DNA from 2 places in the Kitasatospora sp. NPDC088548 genome. Region 2 is predicted to be linked to the other one. Evidence: riboswitches for the same ligand, from Rfam matches in the RefSeq annotation. Region 2 holds a riboswitch; the other holds the start of a gene.
The links. A riboswitch is a leader RNA that binds a small molecule or an ion and turns the genes downstream of it on or off. The one in region 2 is predicted to bind glycine.
Positions count from the first base shown of each region.

Region 1: another riboswitch for glycine. It lies ahead of gcvP (aminomethyl-transferring glycine dehydrogenase); the one in region 2 lies ahead of gcvT (glycine cleavage system aminomethyltransferase GcvT).

Region 1 is NZ_JBIVMI010000003.1:8,438-19,624, forward strand. Features, by position in the region: gene ACIP82_RS05510 (bifunctional nuclease family protein) at 1-214, shown strand, start outside; gene ACIP82_RS05515 (MerR family transcriptional regulator) at 438-1,097, shown strand; gene ACIP82_RS05520 (vancomycin high temperature exclusion protein) at 1,188-1,922, shown strand; gene ACIP82_RS05525 (DNA polymerase IV) at 2,055-3,476, shown strand; gene ACIP82_RS05530 (MFS transporter) at 3,619-5,100, opposite strand; gene ACIP82_RS05535 (PRC and DUF2382 domain-containing protein) at 5,243-6,472, opposite strand; glycine riboswitch at 6,696-6,799, shown strand; gene gcvP (aminomethyl-transferring glycine dehydrogenase) at 7,038-9,938, shown strand; gene ACIP82_RS05545 (DUF5999 family protein) at 10,018-10,209, opposite strand; gene ACIP82_RS05550 (hypothetical protein) at 10,559-11,131, opposite strand.
Region 2 is NZ_JBIVMI010000014.1:156,744-167,930, forward strand. Features, by position in the region: gene ACIP82_RS19785 (L-serine ammonia-lyase) at 1-748, opposite strand, end outside; gene glyA (serine hydroxymethyltransferase) at 892-2,160, opposite strand; gene gcvH (glycine cleavage system protein GcvH) at 2,296-2,676, opposite strand; gene gcvT (glycine cleavage system aminomethyltransferase GcvT) at 2,837-3,958, opposite strand; glycine riboswitch at 4,187-4,292, opposite strand; gene ACIP82_RS19805 (enhanced serine sensitivity protein SseB) at 4,494-5,288, shown strand; gene ACIP82_RS19810 (enhanced serine sensitivity protein SseB C-terminal domain-containing protein) at 5,437-6,378, shown strand; gene ACIP82_RS19815 (ABC transporter permease) at 6,847-7,836, shown strand; gene ACIP82_RS19820 (ABC transporter substrate-binding protein) at 7,893-9,674, shown strand; gene ACIP82_RS19825 (ABC transporter permease) at 9,773-10,783, shown strand; gene ACIP82_RS19830 (ABC transporter ATP-binding protein) at 10,780-11,187, shown strand, end outside.

The DNA.
Region 1 (11,187 bases), on a different contig from region 2:
ACTGGTCTTCGCCGGCGGGGTGGAGGTGAGCGCCCGGCCGTCCGACGCGATAGCGCTGGCGCTGCGGACCGGCACGCCGATCTACGGGAGCGAGGAGGTGCTCGCGGAGGCGGGCATCGCGATCCCGGACGAGCAGGAGGACGAGGTCGAGAAGTTCCGCGAGTTCCTCGATCAGGTGTCGCCCGAGGACTTCGGCGGCAGCGGTCCGCAGTAATGCGGAGACCTGGCGGGGCGGGCGTTCGGTCATTTTGCCAAAAGGCGACTACTTACCCACACTAGGGGCACGAAAAACCACTCTCCCGAGTGACGCGGTTTATCCCGCTCGGCGTGGCGATCGTTGACGGGCCATAGGGGACTGCCTACCGTCAGGAGTGGTTGTCAGGGTGTCTCTCGCCCGCAGCCTGGGTTGCCCGCAGGACGAGTGGACGGAGGTAGGCATGATCAGCACCGGCGATGAAGCGGCCGTGGGAGGCCTGTGCGCCGTGCACATGTCGCGCACCGCTCGCAGCGTGGCTGACCTGCACCGGCCGGAGCTGCCCCGGGTGGGCCGGTTCCCCGCCGTACAGCCGGGCCAGCCGGCCATCGAGCGCCTCGCGCCGACCTCCGAGCTGATCGGCTACCGGGGCCCGACGGCCTGTGCCGCGGCCGGGATCACCTACCGCCAGCTGGACTACTGGGCCCGGACGGGGCTGCTGGAGCCGAGCGTCCGGTCGGTGTATCCGGCGAGCAGCCAGCGGCTGTACAGCTTCCGCGACATCCTGCTGCTGAAGATCGTGAAGAGGCTGCTGGACGCGGGTGTCTCGCTGCAGAACATCCGGGTGGCGGTCGCCCATCTGCAGTCCCCGGAGGTCACCGGGCTGGCCGGGCTGACGCTGATGTGCGACGGCGCGACGGTGTACGAGTGCACCACGCCGCAGCAGGTGGTCGATCTGCTCAAGGGCGGTCAGGGTGTCTTCGGCATCGCGGTCGGTGCGGTCTGGCAGGAGCTGGAGCGGTCCCTCGGGCGGCTGCACGCCGAGCGTACGGACACCGGTGAGACCGTGATCGGACAGGACCCGGCGGACGAGCTGGCGCAGCGCCGCAACCGCGCGGGCTGACGCGGGAGCTGACGAGGCCGCGGGCCCGGACGGGGAACCGTCCGGGCCCGCGGCCTCGTCGTGCCTGGTGAACCGATCACGGGAGGGCATGTGCGGTCCGGCTCCGGCATACCTGGTCTGCTGAGGCGGCGGGCGTTGCGGCTCGGCGTCCGGCTGCGGCGGCGGCGCACCCAGCGCAGGATCTTCCAACTCGCCACCAGCTGCTGTTCGTTGGCCCTGGCGCCGAGCGCCTGGCTGTGGATGTCGGCGGGGGACCGGGTGGGCACGGTGGAGAGCGCGCCCACGGCACCGGTGGCGGTGGTCTTCGGCGCGGGGCTCTTCGACGGCAAGCCGTCGCCGTATCTGGCCCACCGACTGGACGCGGCGGTCGACCTGTACCGGCTGCAGAAGGTCCAGGCGATCCTGGTCACCGGTGACAACGGGCGGGACAGCTACGACGAGACCGACGCGATGCGGCAGTACCTGGTCGAGCACGGGGTGCCCCAGGTGCGGGTGGTGGGCGACTACGCGGGCTTCGAGACCTGGGACTCCTGCACCCGGGCGCACCGGATCTTCGGGGTTGACCGGGCGGTGCTGGTCAGCCAGGACTTCCACGTCCGGCGGGCGCTGGCGCTCTGCGAGGCGGCGGGCATCGACTCCTACGCGGTCGGGGTACCGGAGCTGCACGACGCCACCTGGCTGTACGGCGGGCTGCGGGAGATCCCGGGAGCGGGAAAAGCGGCGCTGAACGCCTGGCTGCGGCCGGATCCGGTGTTCCTCGGCCCTGCGGAAGAGGGCATTCCGCAGGCACTGGCCGACGCGGGGTCGGTCGCGGGGCAGCGCTGACCCCGGGCGGCGTCGATCCAGCGTGGCATCGGTCCAGGTTGGCAGGCTCCCCGGCGGTTGGTGACGGCCGACGGGTGACGGGCGGCGGCCGGGTTCGTACGGACTGTCGGACCCGTGCGGCATGATCGGCGAGTGCGGTCACTGCCGAGCATCATCCACCTCGACATGGACGCCTTCTTCGCGGCGGTGGAGCAGGCGGCCAAGCCGAGCCTGCGTGGAAAGCCGGTGATCGTCGGTGGGCTGGGCGGGCGTGGCGTCGTCTCCACCGCTTCGTACGAGGCGCGGAAGTTCGGGGTGCATTCGGCGATGCCGATGGCCCAGGCGCGCCGGCTCTGCCCCAACGCGGCGTTCCTGTCCGGGCGGTTCGAGGCCTACCGGCAGGTGAGCGAGATAGTGATGGGCCTGCTGCGCGAGCTGTCGCCGCTGGTGCAGCCGCTCAGCCTGGACGAGGCGTTCGTCGACCTGGAGGCCGGCCCGTACGGACCGGCGCTGGCGGCGGCGGACCACGCGACGGGGGAGCGGCTGGTGCTCGCGCTGGCGGAGGACCTGCGCGCGGACATCCACCGGCGCACCGGGCTGACCGCCTCGGTCGGGGCGGCCGGGTCCAAACTGATGGCGAAGATCGCCTCCGAGCAGGCCAAGCCGGACGGGCTGGTGCTGATCGAGCCCGGCCAGGAGCGCGCGGTGCTCGGGCCGATGCCGGTGCGGGCCCTGCCCGGTGTCGGGCCGGCCACCGAGCAGGTGCTGCGCCGGGCCGGTCTGAACACCGTGGCCGATCTCGCGGAGGCGGGGGAGGCCGAGCTGGTGCAGTTGCTCGGCAGGGCCCACGGCGCCGGTGTGTTCCAGATGTCGACAGGGCTGGACGACCGGCCGGTGGTGGCCGACCAGGACGCCAAGTCCGTCTCGGTGGAGGACACCTTCGAGGTGGACCTGGCTGACCGGGAGCGGGTGCTGCGCGAGGTGGAGGTGCTGGCGGCGCGGTGCGTGCGCCGGTTGCGGGCGGCCGGGCGTTCGGGCCGGACGGTGGTGCTGAAGGTCCGCCGGTTCGACTTCTCCACGCTGACCCGCTCGGAGACGCTGCGCGGCCCGACGGACGACGAGACGGTGATCACCGAGACGGCCCGCCGACTGGCCGGCCAGGTGGACATCACCGGCGGGGTGCGGCTGCTCGGTGTCGGGGTCTCGCAGCTGGCCGACTACACCCAGGAGGACCTGTTCGCGCAGGCCGTCCGGGAGGAGTCTGCGGAGCGGGAGGCGGACGAGGACGAGACGACCGGTGCGGAGCCCGAGCCGGTGGCGGCCGGGGTGCGGCACTGGATGCCCGGGCAGGACGTCCGCCATGCCGGGTTCGGGCCGGGCTGGGTCCAGGGCAGTGGCGTCGGCCGGGTGACCGTCCGGTTCGAGACGCCGTGGAGCGGGCGGGGCCGGGTGCGGACCTTCGCGGTGGACGATCCGGCGTTGGAGCCGGCCCGGCCGCTGCCGCTGCGCGGGGACGAGGGGGCTCCCGACGACGGGGAGGCGGGTCGGGCCGAAGGCTCGGCAGGGGACGGCTGAACATACGAAGCGGCCCCACCCGGCGGGGGATCCGGGTGGGGCCGCGTGCCGTGCCGGGCCTCGGACGGCCGCGATGCCCTCGTCGACCGTTCGGGGTCCGGTCCCCCGCGCCCTGTCCCTGAGCGCGGGGGTGGACGCCTCGTCAGGCGTCGGTCTTCACCAGCTCGGGGCTGGAGGCGTGGTTCGCCGCGGAGCCCTGGGCCACGATGGTGGCGGGCTTGACGCTGCGGATCAGGAAGGGGACGGCGCCGGCGACCACGCAGACCGCGGCGGCGGTCCAGAACGCGTGCTTGTAGGCGTCCAGGGTGGGGAGCGAGACCGGGATCGGCAGCTTCATGGTGTCGCCGGTCAGGATGGCGGCCATCACGGCGGTGCCGATCGCGCCACCGACGGTGCGCAGCACGGCGTTCATGCCGTTGGCGATGCCGCTCTGCTCGACCGGGACGGCGCCGTTGATGTAGGCGGGCATCGCCGAGAAGGCGAGGCCGATGCCCAGACCGAAGATCGCCGAGGCGGTGTAGATGTCGGCCTCGTGGCTGTGCCGCAGGGCCAGGTAGGCCATCGCGACGGCGCCGAGGACGCCACCGAGGACCAGCGGGAGGCGGGGGCCGCGGCGGGCGATCAGCAGGGCGCCGAGCGGGGCGGCGACCATCGAGCCGAGCGCGGAGGGCAGCAGCATGATGCCGGCGTGCAGCACGGTGGCGGTGAAGCCGTAGTGGGCGAGCTTCTCAGGGGTCTGGGCGAAGTTGCTGATCACCATGAACGAGCCGTACATGCCGAAGCCGATCAGCAGGCCGGCCAGGTTGGTGAAGGCGACGGCCGGGCGGGACATCATCGTCATGTCGACCAGCGGGTGCTTGACCTTGACCTCGATGACGCCCCAGATCAGGGCGACCACGGCGGCGACGGCGAACAGGCCGAGCGTCTTGGTGGAGGTCCAGCCCCAGTGGTTGCCCTGGCTGACCGCGACCAGCAGGGCGGAGAGCCAGCCGGCCAGGGTGATCGCACCGAGCGGGTCGGCGCCGCCGTCCTTGTCGGTGACCGGGTCGGCGGGCACCCGGAAGGCGACCAGGGCGACCGCGAGCAGACCGAAGACCAGGCCCATCCAGAAGATCGACTTGTAGCTCCAGTGCTCCAGCAGCAGGCCGGTGGCGACCAGGCCGAGGCCGCTGCCGACGCCCATCGACGCGCTGATCGCCGCGACGCCGCCGGTGACCTTCTGCTTGGGCAGTTCGTCACGGACGATGCTGATGGCCAGCGGCAGCACGCCACCGCCGGCGCCCTGGAGGACGCGGGCGACGACCAGCCAGGTGAAGGAGTGGGTGGTGACCGCGAGTGCGGACCCCGCCACCAGGCCGGCCAGCGAGATCAGCAGCATCGGCTTGCGGCCGCGCAGGTCGCCGAAGCGCCCCAGCAGGGGGGTCAGCACGGCGGCGGAGAGCAGGTTGGCGGTCATCAGCCAGGTGATGCTGGAGCCCGAGACGCCGAGCTCCTTGGCCAGCGAGGGCAGGATCGGAACGACCGCGGTCTGCACCACGCTGAACGACAGCATCGCCAGGATGAGGGCCGGCAGGACCCGGGCGCTGCTTGGCTTCGTGGTGGTGGGCTGTGGTGCCTCACTCACGGTTGCTTCCTCCTGTACATGGTGAATGAACTGAAGTAACCATGCAGGGGGATACTTCAGTGTGTCAAATATCGATTGGTGAAGCTTTGGCAAAGTCGAGGACCCCGGGCCGCGGCGGCCCGGGGTCCTGCTGATGTCCGGTTCAGATGAGCGGCCGGACCGGAGCCTCGCGGGCCGGTTCGTCCACCGCACGGGCGGCTGTGGCCGGGTGCGGAGTGTGGGCCGCCGGGGGTACGGGCGTGTGGACGGACGCCGTCGCGGGGGGCGGGGCGGGCGCGGTGGCGTCGTGCACCTCGATGTGCTCGCGCCGCAGCTCGTCGCGGATCACCTCCTCGGTGGTGTACCGCTCGACCACCAGGCGGACCCGCTCGACGGGCGCCAGGTACTTGCGGACCACCGGGCGCTCCTCGCGCAGCGTGACCTCCTCGACGGACTCGGCGATCTCCTTGTTGGTGATGAGCGCGCGCTCGGCCTCGCTGACGGGCGTCCGCTCCACCCGGACCCGCTCGCGGACCACGGGGACGCGGTGCTCCACCGCCTCGGTGATGACGTACTTGCGCAGCTTCGCGGTGCCCAGGACGTGCCACTCGGTGGTGACCTCCAGCCGTTCCTCGCGGCAGGTGAGCTCCACCGGGCTGCCGAGCGCGGGCGGGGCCGGCCGTGCGGCGTCGACCGGGGCGCCGTCGACGACTGGGGCGCCGTCGACGGCCGGAGTGTCGGGCTCCGTGGTCTGCGGCCGGGGCGCGGCGGCGGGCGCGGTGGCGGTGCCGGCTCCCGAGGCGGTCTCCCGGGCGGGTCCGGACGGCTTGCCGAGGTCGACCGCCGGGGTGGTGGCGTGCTTGGCGGGCGCGGTGTCGGCGGAGTGGAAGGCGAGCGGCCCGGCGGGGGGCGCGGCGTCTGCGGAGTGGAAGGAGAGGTGCTTGGCCGGAGCCGCGGCGGTGGACGCGACGCCTGCGGCCGCGCCCGCCCCCGCCGCGTCGGCGGCCTTCTCCGCCGGGGGGACGGCGCCGAAGTCCAGGTCGGCCGGCTGGTCGGTGTCGGGCCCGGAGCGGTCGTCCGCCGGGGTGTCGAGTCCGTAGTAGCGGTAGAGCTGGAGTTCCTGGGCCGGTGAGAGGTGCTGGCCCACGCCGAAGTCCGGTGACTCCTTCACCAGGGACTTGTCGTACGGCACCCGCAGCTCGTCGCCGGAGAACTCGCTGGTGGTCAGCGGGACGAAGGCGTCCCGGCCGAAGATGCCGGTCCGGACGGCGGCCCACTCCGGCTGGCCGGTGGCGTCGTCGAGGTACACCTCGTCGACCGTGCCGATCTTGTCTCCGTTGCGGTCCACCGCCTTGTGGCCGATGAGGTCCCGGGGATCGATATCGGTTTGCACTCTTTCCTCCCGTGCAGCTGTTCCTGCGGAACGCCGTAGGCCGGCGGTTTGAGCACCCGTTCCCTCCGCCACTTCACACCAAAAGCCATGAACCAGACATACGCGAGCCGGGTGCAGCCGTCCGGGCCGGGTGCTCCGCTGTACGGGTCACGGGTGAAGTGGCCGAGTGACCTGACGTACCCGTGATCGGAGGGCTTCCCGCTGGTACCCTGGGCGCGACCGCCGAGCCCGCTCGGGAGAGTCCCCGACCGCGAAAACCGCTGGTCGAGGCGCCGAAGGAGCAACTCCTCCCCGGAATCTCTCAGGCATCCGTACCGTGTGGGATAGGTCACTCTGGAAAGCAGGGCAGGACCGCCGGCGAGGGAGCCGGCGGCCACCACCCTCACCGACGGTGCAAGCCGACGGTGCGCCCACAGCGCACCGTGCGGGTGAAGCTCTCAGGTCCCGATGACAGAGGGGGAGGCCTGTCGGGTTCGTCCGCCCGGGCCGAGCCGCTGTCCGCAGCGATCGGAGCCGTCCGGCGTGCGGACCCCCGCCGGTCCGTGACCAGGAGGCCTCGACCACCATGAACGCCCAGCCGAACGCCGGACGCTCCACCAGCGCCGCGACCCTCACCGAGCTTGAGCAGGCCAGCCCCTTCGAGACCCGCCACATCGGCCCCGACGCCGCCGCGCAGGAGAAGATGCTGGCCCAGGTCGGCTACGGCTCGCTGGACGAGCTCGCCGCCACCGCCGTGCCCGAGGCGATCCGCTCCATCACCGGTCTGGACCTGCCCGCGGGTCGCAGCGAGGCCCAGGTGCTCGCGGAGCTGCGCGAGCTGGCCGGCCGCAACCGGGTGCTCCAGCCGATGATCGGCCTGGGCTACTACGGGACCTTCACCCCGCCGGTGATCCTCCGCAACGTCCTGGAGAACCCGGCCTGGTACACCGCCTACACGCCGTACCAGCCGGAGATCTCGCAGGGCCGCCTGGAGGCGCTGATCAACTTCCAGACCCTGGTCTCCGACCTGACCGGCCTGCCCACCTCCGGCTCCTCGCTGCTCGACGAGGGCACCGCGGCCGCCGAGGCGATGGCGCTGGCCCGCCGCGTCACCAAGGTCAAGGGCGGTGTCTTCCTGGTCGACGCCGAGACCCTGCCGCAGACCCTCGCGGTGGTCAACACCCGCGCCGTGCCGACCGGGGTCGAGGTCGTCGTCGCCGACCTCTCCGCGGGCATCCCGGCCGAGATCGTCGAGCGCGGTGTCTTCGGCGTGCTGCTCCAGTACCCGGGTGCCACCGGTGTGGTCCGCGACCTCACCCCCGTCATCGAGCAGGCCCACGGCCTCGGCGCGATCGTCGCCGTCGCCGCCGACCTGCTGGCGCTCACCCTGCTGAAGTCCCCGGGCTCGCTCGGCGCCGACATCGCCTGCGGCACCTCGCAGCGCTTCGGGGTGCCGATGGGCTTCGGCGGCCCGCACGCCGGCTACCTCTCGGTGCGCGCCGAGTACGCCCGTTCGCTGCCCGGCCGCCTGGTCGGCGTCTCCGTCGACGCCGACGGCAACCGCGCCTACCGCCTGGCGCTGCAGACCCGTGAGCAGCACATCCGCCGCGAGAAGGCGACCAGCAACATCTGCACCGCCCAGGTGCTGCTCGCCGTGATGGCCTCGATGTACGCCGTCTACCACGGCCCGGACGGCCTGGCGGACATCGCCCGGCGCACCCACCGCTACGCCGCCGCCCTCGCCGAGGGCCTGCGGGCCGGCGGCGTGGAACTGCTGCACGGCGAGTTCTTCGACACCGTCACCGCCGTCGTCCCCGGCCGCGCCGCCGCGATCGCCGAGGCCGCCCGCGAGCACGGCATCAACGTCTACCAGGACGGCGAGGACCGGATCTCGGTCTCCACCGACGAGACCACCACCCGCGAGCACCTGGCGGGCGTCTGGGCCGCGTTCGGCGTCGAGGGCGTCGAGGTCGCGGAGGGCGCCGACGCGCTGCCCGCCGCGCTGCTGCGCGAGGACGAGTACCTGACCCACCCGGTCTTCCACAGCCACCGCTCGGAGACCGCGCTGCTGCGGTACCTGCGCCGCCTGTCGGACCGGGACTACGCGCTGGACCGCGGCATGATCCCGCTGGGCTCCTGCACCATGAAGCTCAACGCGACCACCGAGATGGAGCCGGTGACCTGGCCCGAGTTCGGCCAGCTGCACCCCTTCGCGCCGATCGACCAGGCGCAGGGCTTCCTCACCCTGATCCGTCAGCTGGAGCAGCAGCTGGTCGAGGTGACCGGCTACGACGCCGTCTCCATCCAGCCGAACGCCGGCTCCCAGGGCGAGCTGGCCGGCCTGCTGGCCGTCCGCGCCTACCACCACGCCAACGGCGACACCCAGCGTGACGTCTGCCTGATCCCGTCCTCCGCGCACGGCACCAACGCGGCCTCCGCCGTGATGGCCGGCATGCGCGTGGTCGTGGTCAAGACCCTGGTCGACGGCGACGTGGACGTCGAGGACCTCAAGGTCAAGATCGAGAAGCACCGCGACAGCCTCGCCGTGCTGATGGTCACCTACCCGTCCACCCACGGCGTGTACGAGACCCAGATCACCGACATCTGCGCGGCCGTGCACGAGGCCGGGGGCCAGGTGTACGTGGACGGTGCCAACCTGAACGCCCTGGTCGGCCTCGCCAAGCCGGGCAAGTTCGGCGCGGACGTCTCGCACCTGAACCTGCACAAGACCTTCTGCATCCCGCACGGCGGCGGCGGCCCCGGCGTCGGCCCGGTCGCGGTGCGCGGGCACCTCGCGCCGTACCTGCCCAACCACCCGCTCCAGGCGGAGGCCGGCCCGGCCACCGGCGTCGGCCCGATCTCGGCCGCGCCCTGGGGCTCGGCCGCCATCCTGCCGATCTCCTGGGCGTACGTCCGGCTGATGGGCGGCGAGGGGCTCAAGCACGCCACCCAGGTCGCGGTGCTGAACGCCAACTACATCGCCAAGCGGCTGGCCCCGCACTTCCCGGTGCTCTACACCGGCCCCGGCGGCCTGGTCGCGCACGAGTGCATCATCGACCTGCGCCCGCTCACCAAGGAGACCGGCGTCTCGGTGGACGACATCGCCAAGCGCCTGATCGACTACGGGTTCCACGCGCCGACGATGTCGTTCCCGGTGGCCGGCACCCTGATGATCGAGCCGACCGAGTCCGAGGACCTGCACGAGATCGACCGGTTCTGCGACGCGATGATCGAGATCCGGGCCGAGATCGAGAAGGTCGGCTCGGGCGCGTGGGCGGCCGAGGACAACCCGCTGCGCAACGCCCCGCACACCGCAGCCGCCCTGGCCGGCGACTGGGCGCACGGCTACTCGCGGCAGGAGGCGGTCTTCCCGGCCGGCGTCAACCCGGCGGACAAGTACTGGCCGCCGGTCAGCCGGATCGACGGCGCGTACGGCGACCGCAACCTGGTCTGCTCCTGCCCGCCGCTGGACGAGTACGGCTCCTGACGTAGCCCGGACGGCACAGGCAGGGCCCCGGCGGAACGTTCCGCCGGGGCCCTGCCCCGTCCTGTGTCGCCCCGGCCGTCTACGCGGCGTGGGCGACGGCGCGGCGCGGGGCGATCACCCGGCCGTCGGGCAGCAGTTCGCCGGTGTCCTCGAAGAGCAGGACGCCGTTGCAGAGCAGGCTCCAGCCCTGCTCCGGGTGGCAGGCCACCGGTACGGCCGCCTCGCGGTCCTCGGATTCGGCCGACGGGCACTCAGGACGGTGCTGGCACATTCGCGTACCCTCGCTTCGCTCTGCGATCCACCCCGTGGTGCGGCCGACGGATGACCATCGGGAGCCGCCGCGGTAGCCGGATCCTGTCCGGCGCCGGGCCAGGTGTGGGCCGGCGCTCAAGTGGGTAGGACAGGGGGTCCTTCCACGCTGGTTCCCAGTGTCGGCATCCGGGGACGATCGCGCAGCGATTTCGTGACACGCGCCACAACCCCCGGGCAGAGATCACCCGTTCAGGTGGCGTAGCGGGTGAATCACCCCCGGACGGGCCATCGTCCGGCTGGCCCGGGAAGGCCATGCCCGATGGCCCGCCCGGGTGGGCGGGCATGGCGGTGGGGTGCCGTGGGGGGCCTCAGGGCGAGCCGAGCAGCAGCGACCCGGCGAGCGGTGTCCGTGCCAGGGCCGCCAGCAGGTCGCCGGCCGGATAGGCGCGGTGCGCGGTGACCCCGAGCGGGGCCGGTGCCAGCGGGATCAGCAGGTCCGAGGCCGGGCCGGCGTCCGGGCTGTGCAGCCACAGCGCCGTCGCGTACTGGCCGGGGAAGGTCAGCAGTCTGGGCTGCTGCCGGGCCCGGGAGGACTGGGCGAGCTGCCAGGCCTGGCGCAGGGCCCGGACGGTGGAGTCCAGGTACGGCCCGGCGGTGAAGTGGGAGAAGGCGTGGCCCTCCACGCCCTGTACGACCTCCGCCGCGGCGGCGACCTCGGGTCCGTCCTTGATCAGGAAGCGCCAGCCCGTTCGCCGGGCGGCGCGGAGTTCGGGGCGTGGCCCGTCCAGGACGTAGACCGCGAGCGGGTGTGCGGGGAGCAGTGGGCCGGCCGGGTGGAGCAGCGCTGCGGCGGCGGGTTGGCGCAGCGCGGTCTCCGAGTCGAGCGCGGCGAGGACCGCGCGCAGGGCACTGGGCGGGGGCTGGGGGGTCTGCAGAGTCATGGCGAGGTCGCCTCTCCGTGCGAGATCGGCGTGCGAGTGCGGCATACCGGCGTGGC
Region 2 (11,187 bases):
CGCGGGCGCCGGAGGCGGCGCGGCGGCGGACCTTGAGGCCGCCGGGGAGGATGCCCTCGCGGGACATGCCGGCCCGGACGCACTCCTGCATGACGCGCCAGATCTCCAGCAGCCCGGCCCGGATCTCCTCCTCCGTCCGCCAGGCCTTCTCGTTCTCCAGCATCAGGCCGGAGATGGACAGGCCGGTCTCGCGGGTGAGCCGGAGCAGTTCCTCGCCGGTGCGGAAGGGGTAGCGCAGGGCGGTGTCGTCGGGCTTGACCCGGTCCGCGCCGAGCGCGTCCTCGTCGACCACGAAGCCGCCGCCGACCGAGTAGTACGTCTTCTCCAGCAGCGTGGAGCCGTCGGCCGCGTACGCCCAGAGGGTCATGCCGTTGGCGTGGTACGGCAGCGAGCGGCGGCGGTGCAGGACGAGCTGGGTGTCCGGGTCGAAGTCGATCGGCTGGCTGCCGAGCAGGTTGAGGCGCTTCTCGGCCCTTATCCGCTCGACGTCCAGGTCGGCCTGGTCGACGTCCACGGTGCGCGGGGAGTTGTTCTCCAGGCCCAGCAGGACGGCCTTCGGGGTGCCGTGGCCGTGCCCGGTGGCGCCGAGCGAGCCGTACAGCTCGGCGCGGACGGCGGTGGTGCCGGCCAGCAGGCCCTCGGACTTCAGTCGGCGGGCGAACATCCGGGCGGCGCGCATGGGGCCGACGGTGTGGGAACTCGAAGGGCCGATGCCGATGGAGAAGAGGTCGAAGACGCTGATGGCCACGGGGGACGTCCTTGTCTGGTCTCGTGGAAGGACAGGCGGGCAGGTGCCGGCACGGAACGGGGCACCGCGCGCACTGTCCAGTGTGCGCGGTGCCCCTTGATCGCAGGTGGCCCGACGGGGTGAGGCCGGTCACCCGCGCCGGACTACAGGTTCGGGTAGAGCGGGTACTTCGCGGCCAGCGCGGAGACGCGGGCCTTCAGAGCGGTGGCGACGGCCTCGTCGAAGGCCGGCTTCAGCGCCTCGGCGATGATGTCGGCGACCTCGCGGAAGTCCTCGGCCTGGAAGCCGCGGGTGGCGAGCGCCGGGGTGCCGATCCGCAGGCCGGAGGTGACCATCGGCGGGCGGGGGTCGTTCGGGACGGCGTTGCGGTTGACCGTGATGCCGACCTCGTGGAGGCGGTCCTCGGCCTGCTGGCCGTCGAGCGCGCTGTTGCGCAGGTCGACCAGGACCAGGTGCACGTCGGTGCCGCCGGACAGGACGGACGCGCCGGCCTCGGCGACATCGGCCTGGAGCAGGCGCTCGGCCAGGATCCGGGCGCCGTCCAGGGTGCGCTGCTGGCGCTCCTTGAACTCCTCCGAGGCGGCGACCTTGAACGCGACGGCCTTGCCGGCGATCACGTGCTCCAGCGGACCGCCCTGCTGGCCGGGGAAGACCGCGGAGTTGATCTTCTTGGCGAACTCGGCCTTGGAGAGGATGACGCCGCCGCGCGGGCCGCCCAGGGTCTTGTGGGTGGTGGTGGTGACCACGTCCGCGTACGGCACCGGGTTGGGGTGCAGGCCGGCGGCGACCAGACCGGCGAAGTGCGCCATGTCGACCATCAGCAGCGCGCCGACCTCGTCGGCGATCCGGCGGAAGGCGGCGAAGTCCAGCTGGCGCGGGTAGGCGGACCAGCCGGCGATGATCAGCTTGGGCTGGTGCTCCTTGGCGAGGCGCTCGACCTCGGCCATGTCGACCTGGCCGGTCTTCTCGTCGACGTGGTACGCGGCCACGTTGTAGAGCTTGCCGGAGAAGTTGATCTTCATGCCGTGGGTCAGGTGACCGCCGTGGGCCAGGCTCAGGCCCAGGATGGTGTCGCCCGGCTGGATCAGCGCGAACATCGCGGCGGCGTTGGCCTGCGCGCCGGAGTGCGGCTGGACGTTGGCGTGCTCGGCGCCGAACAGGGCCTTGATCCGGTCGATCGCGATCTGCTCGACGACGTCCACGTGCTCACAGCCGCCGTAGTAGCGGCGGCCGGGGTAGCCCTCGGCGTACTTGTTGGTGAGCACCGAGCCCTGGGCCTCCATGACCGCCACCGGGGCGAAGTTCTCGGAGGCGATCATTTCCAGGGTGGTCTGCTGGCGGTGCAGCTCGGCGTCGACCGCGGCGGCGATCTCCGGGTCGAGAGCGTGCAGGGACTGGTTGAGAACCGTCATGGTGTGGTCTTCCCGGGGAGGAGAGAAGGACGTGCCGCGCTTGGCGCGCCCTTGGGAGGGAGGCGGCGGGCGACGGGAGGGCGGGGACGGCCGGCCGCGGGGCGGCCGCCGCGCTGCGGCCGCCCCGGCGGACGATCAGGCCTCGGGGTTGGTGAGCGCGTCGTACTCGTCGGCGCTCAGCAGCTCGTCGGTGGCCTCGACGCGGACCTTGAACAGCCAGCCGCCTTCGAAGGGCTCGCTGTTGACGAGGGCGTTGTCGTCCAGGACGGCCTGGTTGACCTCGACGATCTCGCCGGTGACCGGCGAGTACAGGTCGCTGACCGACTTGGTGGACTCGAGCTCGCCACAGGTCTCACCCGCGGTCACGGTCTCGCCGACCTCGGGCAGCTGCACATAGACGATGTCGCCCAGGGCGTCGGCCGCGTGGGCGGTGATACCGACCGTGGAGACACCGTCAGCGGCGGCCGTCAGCCACTCGTGCTCCTTGGTGTACTGCAGGTGCTGGGGGTTGCTCATGGCGTCATTCTCCAGGATGGGAAGCGGGTACGACGAAGCGGTCCGGCGGGCGGACGGCATCGACGTGGATCTACGGGGGGAAAGCGGGCCTCGGCGGACGGGCCGGAGGCGGGCTCCGCCCCGCGCCGGGGAGCTGCCCGGCGCGGGACGGAGCGGGCCCTCAGCGGGCGCGCTTGTAGAACGGCAGCGCCACGACCTGCACCGGCTCGGGCCGGCCGCGGACGTCCACCGCGACGGTGGTGCCGGGCGCGGCGTGCGCCGCGTCCACGTAGGCGATCGCGATCGGCTTGCCCAGCGTGGGGGAGGGGGCGCCGGAGGTGATCCGGCCGATCGGCGTGCCGTCGGCGGAGACCACGGTGTAGTCGGCGCGCGGGACGCGCTTGCCCTCGGAGACCAGGCCGACCAGCACCCGCGGCGGGTGGGCCTCGGCCTCGGCGGCGGCCTTCTCCAGCGCCTTGCGGCCGATGAACGCGCCCTCGTTGGTGGTCTTGTCGAACCGGACAACCCGGCCCAGGCCGGCGTCGAACGGGGTCAGGTCGGTGGACAGCTCGTGCCCGTACAGCGGCATGCCCGCCTCCAGGCGCAGCGTGTCGCGGCAGGACAGGCCGCAGGGCACCAGGCCGCGGTCGGCGCCGGCCTCGGTCAGCGCCGTCCAGACGGGCTCGGCGTCGGCCGGGGCGCAGAAGATCTCGAAGCCGTCCTCGCCGGTGTAGCCGGTGCGGGCGAGCAGCACCTCGCGGCCGGCCACCCGGGCCGGGAGGATCGCGTAGTACTTCAGGCCGGGCAGGTCGGCGTCGGTGGTGTCGGCGAGGATCGCGGTGGACTCCGGGCCCTGGACGGCGATCAGGGAGTAGGTGTCGCGGTCGTCGGTGACGACGGCGTCGAAGCCCTTGGCGCGGGCGATCAGCTCGTCCAGCACCAGCTGGGCGTTGGAGGCGTTGGCGACGACCAGGAAGGCGTCCTCGCGCAGGCGGTAGACGATCAGGTCGTCCAGGATGCCGCCGTCCTCGGCGCAGATCATGGTGTAGCGGGCGCGCAGCACGCCCAGCGCGGAGACGAAGCCGACCAGCGCGTGGTCCAGCATCTCGCCGGCCTGCGGACCGGTGACGGTGATCTCGCCCATGTGGGAGAGGTCGAAGAGGCCGGCCCTGGTGCGGACGGCGAGGTGCTCCTCGCGCTCGCTGCCGTAGCGCAGCGGCATGTCCCAGCCGGCGAAGTCGGTCATGGTCGCGCCGAGGGCGCGGTGCAGCGCGTCGAGCGCGGTGAGGCGGAGGGACGACATGGCCTGGGACTCCTCGGTCTGGGCACTCAGGTGTGCGCACGCCGGACCGGTCCCGCTCGGGGCCGACCCTGCGCGCGGGCATGCGGCGGCTGGGTCTCCCCATCTGTCGTCGTACCTGAGAGCTTCACCGCACGCAGGCCCGCAGCTCTTTACAGCTAACAGGACAACATGGCGGCTTGCACCGTGGGTGGGCGCGTGGCAGAGCCGTGCGCCGCTTTCCAGATGTGCCTAACCCGTGCGGTAGGGGTGCCTGAGAGTTTCCGGGGAGGACTTGCTCCTTCGGCGCCGGCTGTGCCGCCTGACGGGGCACTCCGGGCTCTCCCGCGCGGGTTCGAGCGGCCTGTATGGAGTTAGGGGCCTCCGTCGGGAAAGCGCGGAGACGCGCACATCATGGCACGTCTGCGCCCCGGGCGGGAGAGGGGCCCCGGGCGGCCCGCTAGGCTGCTCGGCGTCGGCGGGCGCGCCGGCGGGCACGCCGGCGGGCACGGCGCGGCGCACGAGCACGGCACACGGACACAGGGCGGTACAGGGGCGCATGGGGTACCCGGCGGAGCAGCAGCAGGGGTGGGGCGGCCCGGAGACGGCGCCGCAGGGCGGCGGATGGCCGGCCAACGAGCTGGAGCAGGTGCTCACCGCCGCGCTCGGCGACCCGGGCGCGACCGCCCGGGTGATCGAGGTACTGGCCCGCAGCCAGGTGTGGATCCCGCTGCCGGCCGGGGCCGATCCGCAGGGCCAGTCGCTGAACCTGCCGACCGTCGAGCTGGCCGGCGACCCCTATGTGCCGGTCTTCTCCTCGCAGGAGGTGTTCCTGCGGCAGGCGCCGGGGATGGCCTTCGCGGTCGCGCCGGTCTGGGAGTTCGCCCGCGGGCTGCCGCTGGGCATCGGCATAGCGGTGAACCCGGAGGCGGCGGTCGGCATCCCGGTGCCGCCGGAGGGCGTGGCCGAGCTGCGGCGCGGGCCGCGCGAGGACCGCTGGGAGGCCCCGGACAGCCCGACCGGCGGCCGGGTGGCGCTGCGCGAGCCGGTGCCGGGCGAGGACCCGGAGGCCTTCCTGGCCGCCGCCCGGGCCGAACTCGCCGGCCTGCCCGGGGTGCTGACCGCCCGGCGGGCGCTGGCCAGCGTCGAGGGCGAGCCGACCGTGATGTTCATCGGGGTCCAGCTCGACCCGGCGGCCCCGGCCGAGCCGGCCACCGTGAACGAAGCACTGGGCCGGGCACTGGGAACCGCGCCGCTGCCCGGCGGCGTCCACCTCGTACTACTCGATCTCGTGGAGGATCCCGTGGTCGAGTGGTTGCTCAACCAGGTCCGGCCGTTCTACACACGGATGTGACGCGTTCCCTCCCCGCCCGGCGTCGGGCCGGAGGAGGGGACGAGGCAGACACGTCGGCGTGGCGGCGGTCGGTGGCGCGCCATAGGGTGCGTGCAGGCAGCCGCCGGGTCGGCGGGTGAGAGAAGAAGAGGCGCAGCGAGGTGGGCGCATGAGTGCGGGAGCGGTAGCGGGCGGTGCACCGGGGCCCTGGGGCCAGGCGCCCGCCGGGCGCCCCGGCGCGGATCCGGGTGCGCTGGAGCGAGCCCTGCGCGAGGTCGCGCCGGAGCGCTACGAGGCGTACGAGGCGCTGCTGCACGCCCTTGCCGCGGGCCAGGTCTGGATGCTGCTCTGGCACGGCACCCCCGGCAGCCCGGACGCCCAGTACGGGAACATGGAGATCAGCGGCCACGGCTACGCGCCGGCCGTCACCTCGCCCGAGCAGCTGGCGGCGTCCGGCTGGGCCCGGGCGCACGAGGTGATCTCCGGCCGGGAGATCGCCGCCTCGCTGTACCGCACCCGCTGGGGCCTCTGGCTGAATCCGCACGCCCCCGGCGGCGGTGTCGGGGTGCCCTGGGCGGACCTCCGGCGGATCGCGGCGGGGCTGGACCGGCTGCCGGCCGGGCCGCTGAAGCTGAGCGAACCGCAGGTGCCGGCCCAGCAGTTCTTCGCGCTGCTGGAGCGGCAGGCGGGCGAGGTGCGGGCGGTCAGGGCGCTGTGCCGGGCCTGGGTGCAGCCCGCCGTCGGTGAGCCGTACCTGGCCATCGGCCTTGATCTTTACGAGAGTTCGCCACCGACCGTGGAGGCCGTCCGGGCCCTGATGCAGCGGGCGATCGCGGTGGCCCCGGAGGGCCTGGCCGTCTCCACGGTGGCGATGGGGGACGAGTACGACCCGGTGGCGCTCTGGATGCGGGCCAACGCGCGGCCGTTCTTCGACCGTGAGGCGGCCGGCCGCGGGCGGCCGGCGACCGCGCCCTACCCGCCGGTGCCGCCACCGCCGTACACCTCGCAGACGGGGCCGGCGTACGGCGGTTACGGCACCCAGCCGCCCGGCCCTGGCTGGCCGGGGCAGCCGCCGCAGCAGCAGCCGTGGCCCGGCTATCCGGGGCGCTGACCGGGCGCGCCGGAGCCCCGCACCGTCGAAAACCAGTACGAGAAGCCGACTTGACGTGACGTCAGGTCGGCTTCCTGGTTTTTCCGGACGATTTTCCGGCCGGTGCCGTCACACATCTTGACATGCCTGTAACAGCTGTGTGAAGAGGGATATGCCGAGAATCCGGAGGTGCATGCGCACAGATCACAGTTGGGCATCTGTCGGTGGTCAGGGCTGGCGCAAGCCAGTTCAGATGGCAGAGAGTTCTGCGCAACGCACCGCGTGTACTTGGAGCCCCACAAAGGTGAACGCGCGCCGCGAACCGCTCGAACCGCGCGATGCCCATCCCGCGTGGCAGCAGCACCGAGTACCTCGTACCGCCGTGCACCACCCGAACCCTGCACCTCCGCACGTCCGCACCAGCCGTAGCGCCGAACCGGCGACCGGCACCCGTGGGCCGGCCACCGTCGGCGAGGGGACCAACTGACCATGACCGCACCCATCAAGACCGCCGGGAGCGAACCGGGGGCAGCCGCCGCCGCGAGCCCGGCCAAGAAGATCGAAGGCCGCTCGCTCGGCCGGATCGCCTGGACCCGCTTCAAGCGGGACAAGGCCGCCGTCGCCGGCGGTGTCGTGGTGATCCTGCTGATCCTGCTCGCCCTGCTGGCCAAGCCGATCGAGTCCGTCTTCGGACTGGACCCCGACGCCCTCAACCAGGACCTGCTGGACGCCAACCTCGGCGGCCTGCCGCTGGGCGACTGGGGCGGGATGAGCTGGGACCACCCGCTCGGGGTCGACCCGCTGCAGGGCCGTGACCTGCTCACCCGGGTCATCGAGGGCTCCTGGGTCTCCCTGCTCGTCGCCTTCGGGGCGACCCTGCTGTCCAACACCATCGGCGTGGTGCTCGGCGTGATGGCCGGCTACTACGGCGGCTGGGTGGACACCCTGATCAGCCGGGTGATGGACGTCTTCCTCGCCTTCCCGCTGCTGCTCTTCGCCATCGCGATCTCCGCCTCGCTCCAGGGCGGCGCCTTCGGCCTGCACGGGCTCCCGCTGCACATCGCCGTGCTGATCTTCGTGATCGGCTTCTTCAACTGGCCCTACATGGGCCGGATCGTGCGCGGCCAGACCCTCTCGCTGCGCGAACGGGAGTTCGTGTTCGCCGCCCGCAGTCTGGGCGCCCGGGGCCCGTTCATCCTGTTCAGGGAGCTGCTGCCCAACCTGGTCGGTCCGATCCTGGTCTACTCGACGCTGCTGATCCCGACCAACATCCTCTTCGAGGCGGGCCTCAGCTTCCTCGGCGTCGGCATCCAGGCCCCGCAGGCCTCCTGGGGCGGCATGCTCAACGACGCGATCAAGTACTACCAGGTGGACCCGCAGTACATGGTGGTCCCCGGTATGGCGATCTTCCTCACCGTGCTCGCCTTCAACCTGCTCGGCGACGGGCTGCGTGACGCCCTCGATCCCAAGAGCAACTGACTTCTCGTCAGGACCCTTCGATCCGCCACCACTTCCTCAAGGGGTTGATCCCACCCATGCGTAGGTCCCGTACCGTCGCGCTCACCGCCGCGGCCGCTGCCACGGTCCTGATCGTCACCGGCTGCTCGTCCGGCTCGTCCAAGAGCGACAGTTCCTCCTCCGCCCCCTCCTCCGCCGGTGTCGGCGACGGCGGTGCCTCCGGCGCGGCCACCAAGGGCATCGTCAACGCCTCGGACAAGAAGGGCGGCACCGTCACCTACGAGATGCGCGGTACGCCGGACTCCTTCGACCCGGGCAACACGTACTACGCGTACATCTACAACTTCTCGCGCCTGTACGGGCGTCCGCTGACCACCTTCGCGCCGGGCCCCGGCGACGAGGGCAACAAGCTGGTCCCGGACCTGGCCGAGTCCATGGGCACGCCCAGCGCGGACGGCCTGACCTGGACGTACAAGCTGCGGGCCGGCCTGAAGTACGAGGACGGCACCCCGATCAGCTCCAAGGACGTCAAGTACGCGGTGGAGCGCTCCAACTTCGCGGCGGAGGTGAACTCCAACGGCCCGACGTACTTCAAGGAGCTGCTGGTCGACAACCCGACGCCGTACGAGGGCCCGTACAAGGACAAGACCGGCGGGCTGAACTCGATCGAGACGCCGGACGACACCACCATCGTCTTCCACCTGAAGCACGCCTTCGCCGACTTCGACTACCTGGTCAGCGCCCCGCAGACGGTGCCGGTCCCGCAGGCCAAGGACACCGGCGCGGACTACGTGAAGCACGTGGTGGCCTCGGGCACCTACAAGTTCGAGTCCTACGAGGACGGCAAGCAGCTCACCCTGGTGCCCAACACCAACTGGGACCCGAGCACCGACCCGATCCGCAAGCAGCTCGCGGACAAGATCGTGGTCAGGATGAACATCGAGCAGTCCACCATCGACAAGGACCTGCTGGCCGGCAACGCCCAGGTGGACCTCGTCGGCGCCGGTGTCGACCCGCAGACCCAGGCGCAGATCCTGCGCGACCAGAAGCTCAAGGCCAGCACCGACAACGCCTTCGGCGGCCGCCTGGTCTACACCGCGATCAACACCAAGGTCGCGCCGTTCGACAACATCGAGTGCCGCAAGGCCGTCCAGTACGCGATCGACAAGGTCTCGGTGCAGACCGCCATGGGCGGCCCGATCCGCGGCTCGATCGCCAGCACCGTGCTCCCGCCGGACATCCCGGGCCACCAGGACTTCAACGTCTGGGAGACCAAGGACAACAAGGGCGACGAGGGCAAGGCCAAGGCGGCCCTCAAGGCCTGCGGCAAGCCGGACGGCTTCAGCACCGTGCTCACCGCCCGCACCGAGCGCGCCCCCGAGGTCGCCGCGGCCACCTCGATCCAGGCCGCGCTGAAGAAGGTCGGCATCAACGCCGAGATCCAGCAGTACCCGCAGGGCAAGTACTTCACCGACCACGCCGGTGTCCCGCAGTTCACCCAGGACAAGAACATCGGCCTGATGATGATGCAGTGGGGTGCCGACTGGCCGACCGGCTACGGCTTCCTGCAGCAGATCGTCGACGGCCGCTCGATCAAGGCCTCCGGCAACAGCAACCTGGCCCAGGAGAACAACGCCGACGTCAACAAGCTGCTGGACGAGGCCGCCGTCAACACCGACAAGGCGGCCCGCGAGAAGATCTACGGGGCGATCGACAAGAAGGTCATGGAGGACGCGGTCTACGTGCCGCTGACCTACTTCAAGGTCTTCCTGTACCGCCCGGACAGCGCCACCAACGTGGTGTCCACCTCGGCCTTCTCGGGTGAGTACGACTACCTGAACATCGGCACCAACAAGTAAGAGCCTGGCTCCACATCCCTGAAGGCAGGTGAAGGCAGCGGCGCCCGCCGCCGTCCGGAGGATCCCGGACGGCGGCGGGCCGCCGGAGCCGCCCAACTGTGTTTGCCTACATCATCCGCAGGACGTTCGCGGCCCTGGTGCTGCTGCTGGTGGTCAGCGCGGTCACCTTCGCGATCTTCTTCCTGCTCCCGCGCCTGGCCGGCGAGACGACCGACCAGCTGGCCGCGCAGTACATCGGGAAGAACCCGTCACCCGAGGCGATCGCGGCGATCAAGAAGAACCTCGGGTTCGACCAGCCGCTCTACACCCAGTACTGGCACTTCCTGAAGGCACTGGTCAGCGGCGCCGAGTACAAGTTCGGCCCGGACCCGGTCACCTGCCACGTGCCGTGCTTCGGCTACTCGTTCAAGAACCACCTGGAGGTCTGGCCCGAGCTGACCAAGCGCATCCCGATCACCCTCTCGCTGGCCAGCGGTGCCGCGGTGGTCTGGCTGGTCTCCGGTGTCGCCACCGGCGTGGTCTCCGCCCTCAAGCCGAAGTCGATCTTCGACCGGCTCTCCATGGGCGTCGCGCTGGCCGGCGTCTCGCTGCCGGTCTTCTTCACCGGCGCGCTGCTGCTCACGCTCTTCAGCTACGAGTGGCCGATCCTGGACAACCCGCACTACGTCAACTTCACCGACGACCCGCTGATGTGGGCCCGCAACCTGATCCTCCCGTGGATCTCGCTGGCCTTCCTCTACTCCGCGCTCTACGCCCGGCTCACCCGCGCCGGAATGCTGGAGACGATGAGCGAGGACTACATCCGCACCGCCCGGGCCAAGGGCCTGGCCGAGCGCAAGGTGGTCGTCCGGCACGGGCTGCGCTCCGCGCTCACCCCCGTCGTCACCATCTTCGGCATGGACCTCGGCCTGCTGCTCGGCGGTGCGCTGATCACCGAACAGGTCTTCTCGCTCCAGGGCGTCGGCCAGTTCGCGGTCTCCGCGATCACCGACAACGACCTGCCGAAGATCCTCGGCGTCACGCTGCTCGCCGCCTTCTTCATCGTGCTCTGCAACCTCGTGGTTGACCTCCTGTACGCCGCTGTCGACCCCCGGGTGAGGCTGTCGTGACCGACCTCCAGAAGACCGCTGCCCCGGCGGGGGAGGGCGCGGCGCGGGACGCCTTCCTCTCCGTGCGCGACCTGCGGATCCACTTCGACACCGACGACGGCCTGGTCCGCTCGGTCGACGGGGTCAGCTTCGACCTCCAGAAGGGCCGCACCCTCGGCATCGTCGGCGAGTCCGGCTCCGGCAAGTCCGTCACCTCGCTCGGCATCATGGGCCTGCACCGCACCAAGCGGGCCAGGATCGGCGGCGAGATCTGGCTGGACGGCGAGGAGCTGATCGCGGCCGGACCGGACCGGGTCCGCCAGCTGCGCGGCCGCCAGATGGCGATGATCTTCCAGGACCCGCTCACCGCGATGCACCCCTACTACACCGTCGGGGCGCAGATCGTCGAGGCCTACCGGGTGCAC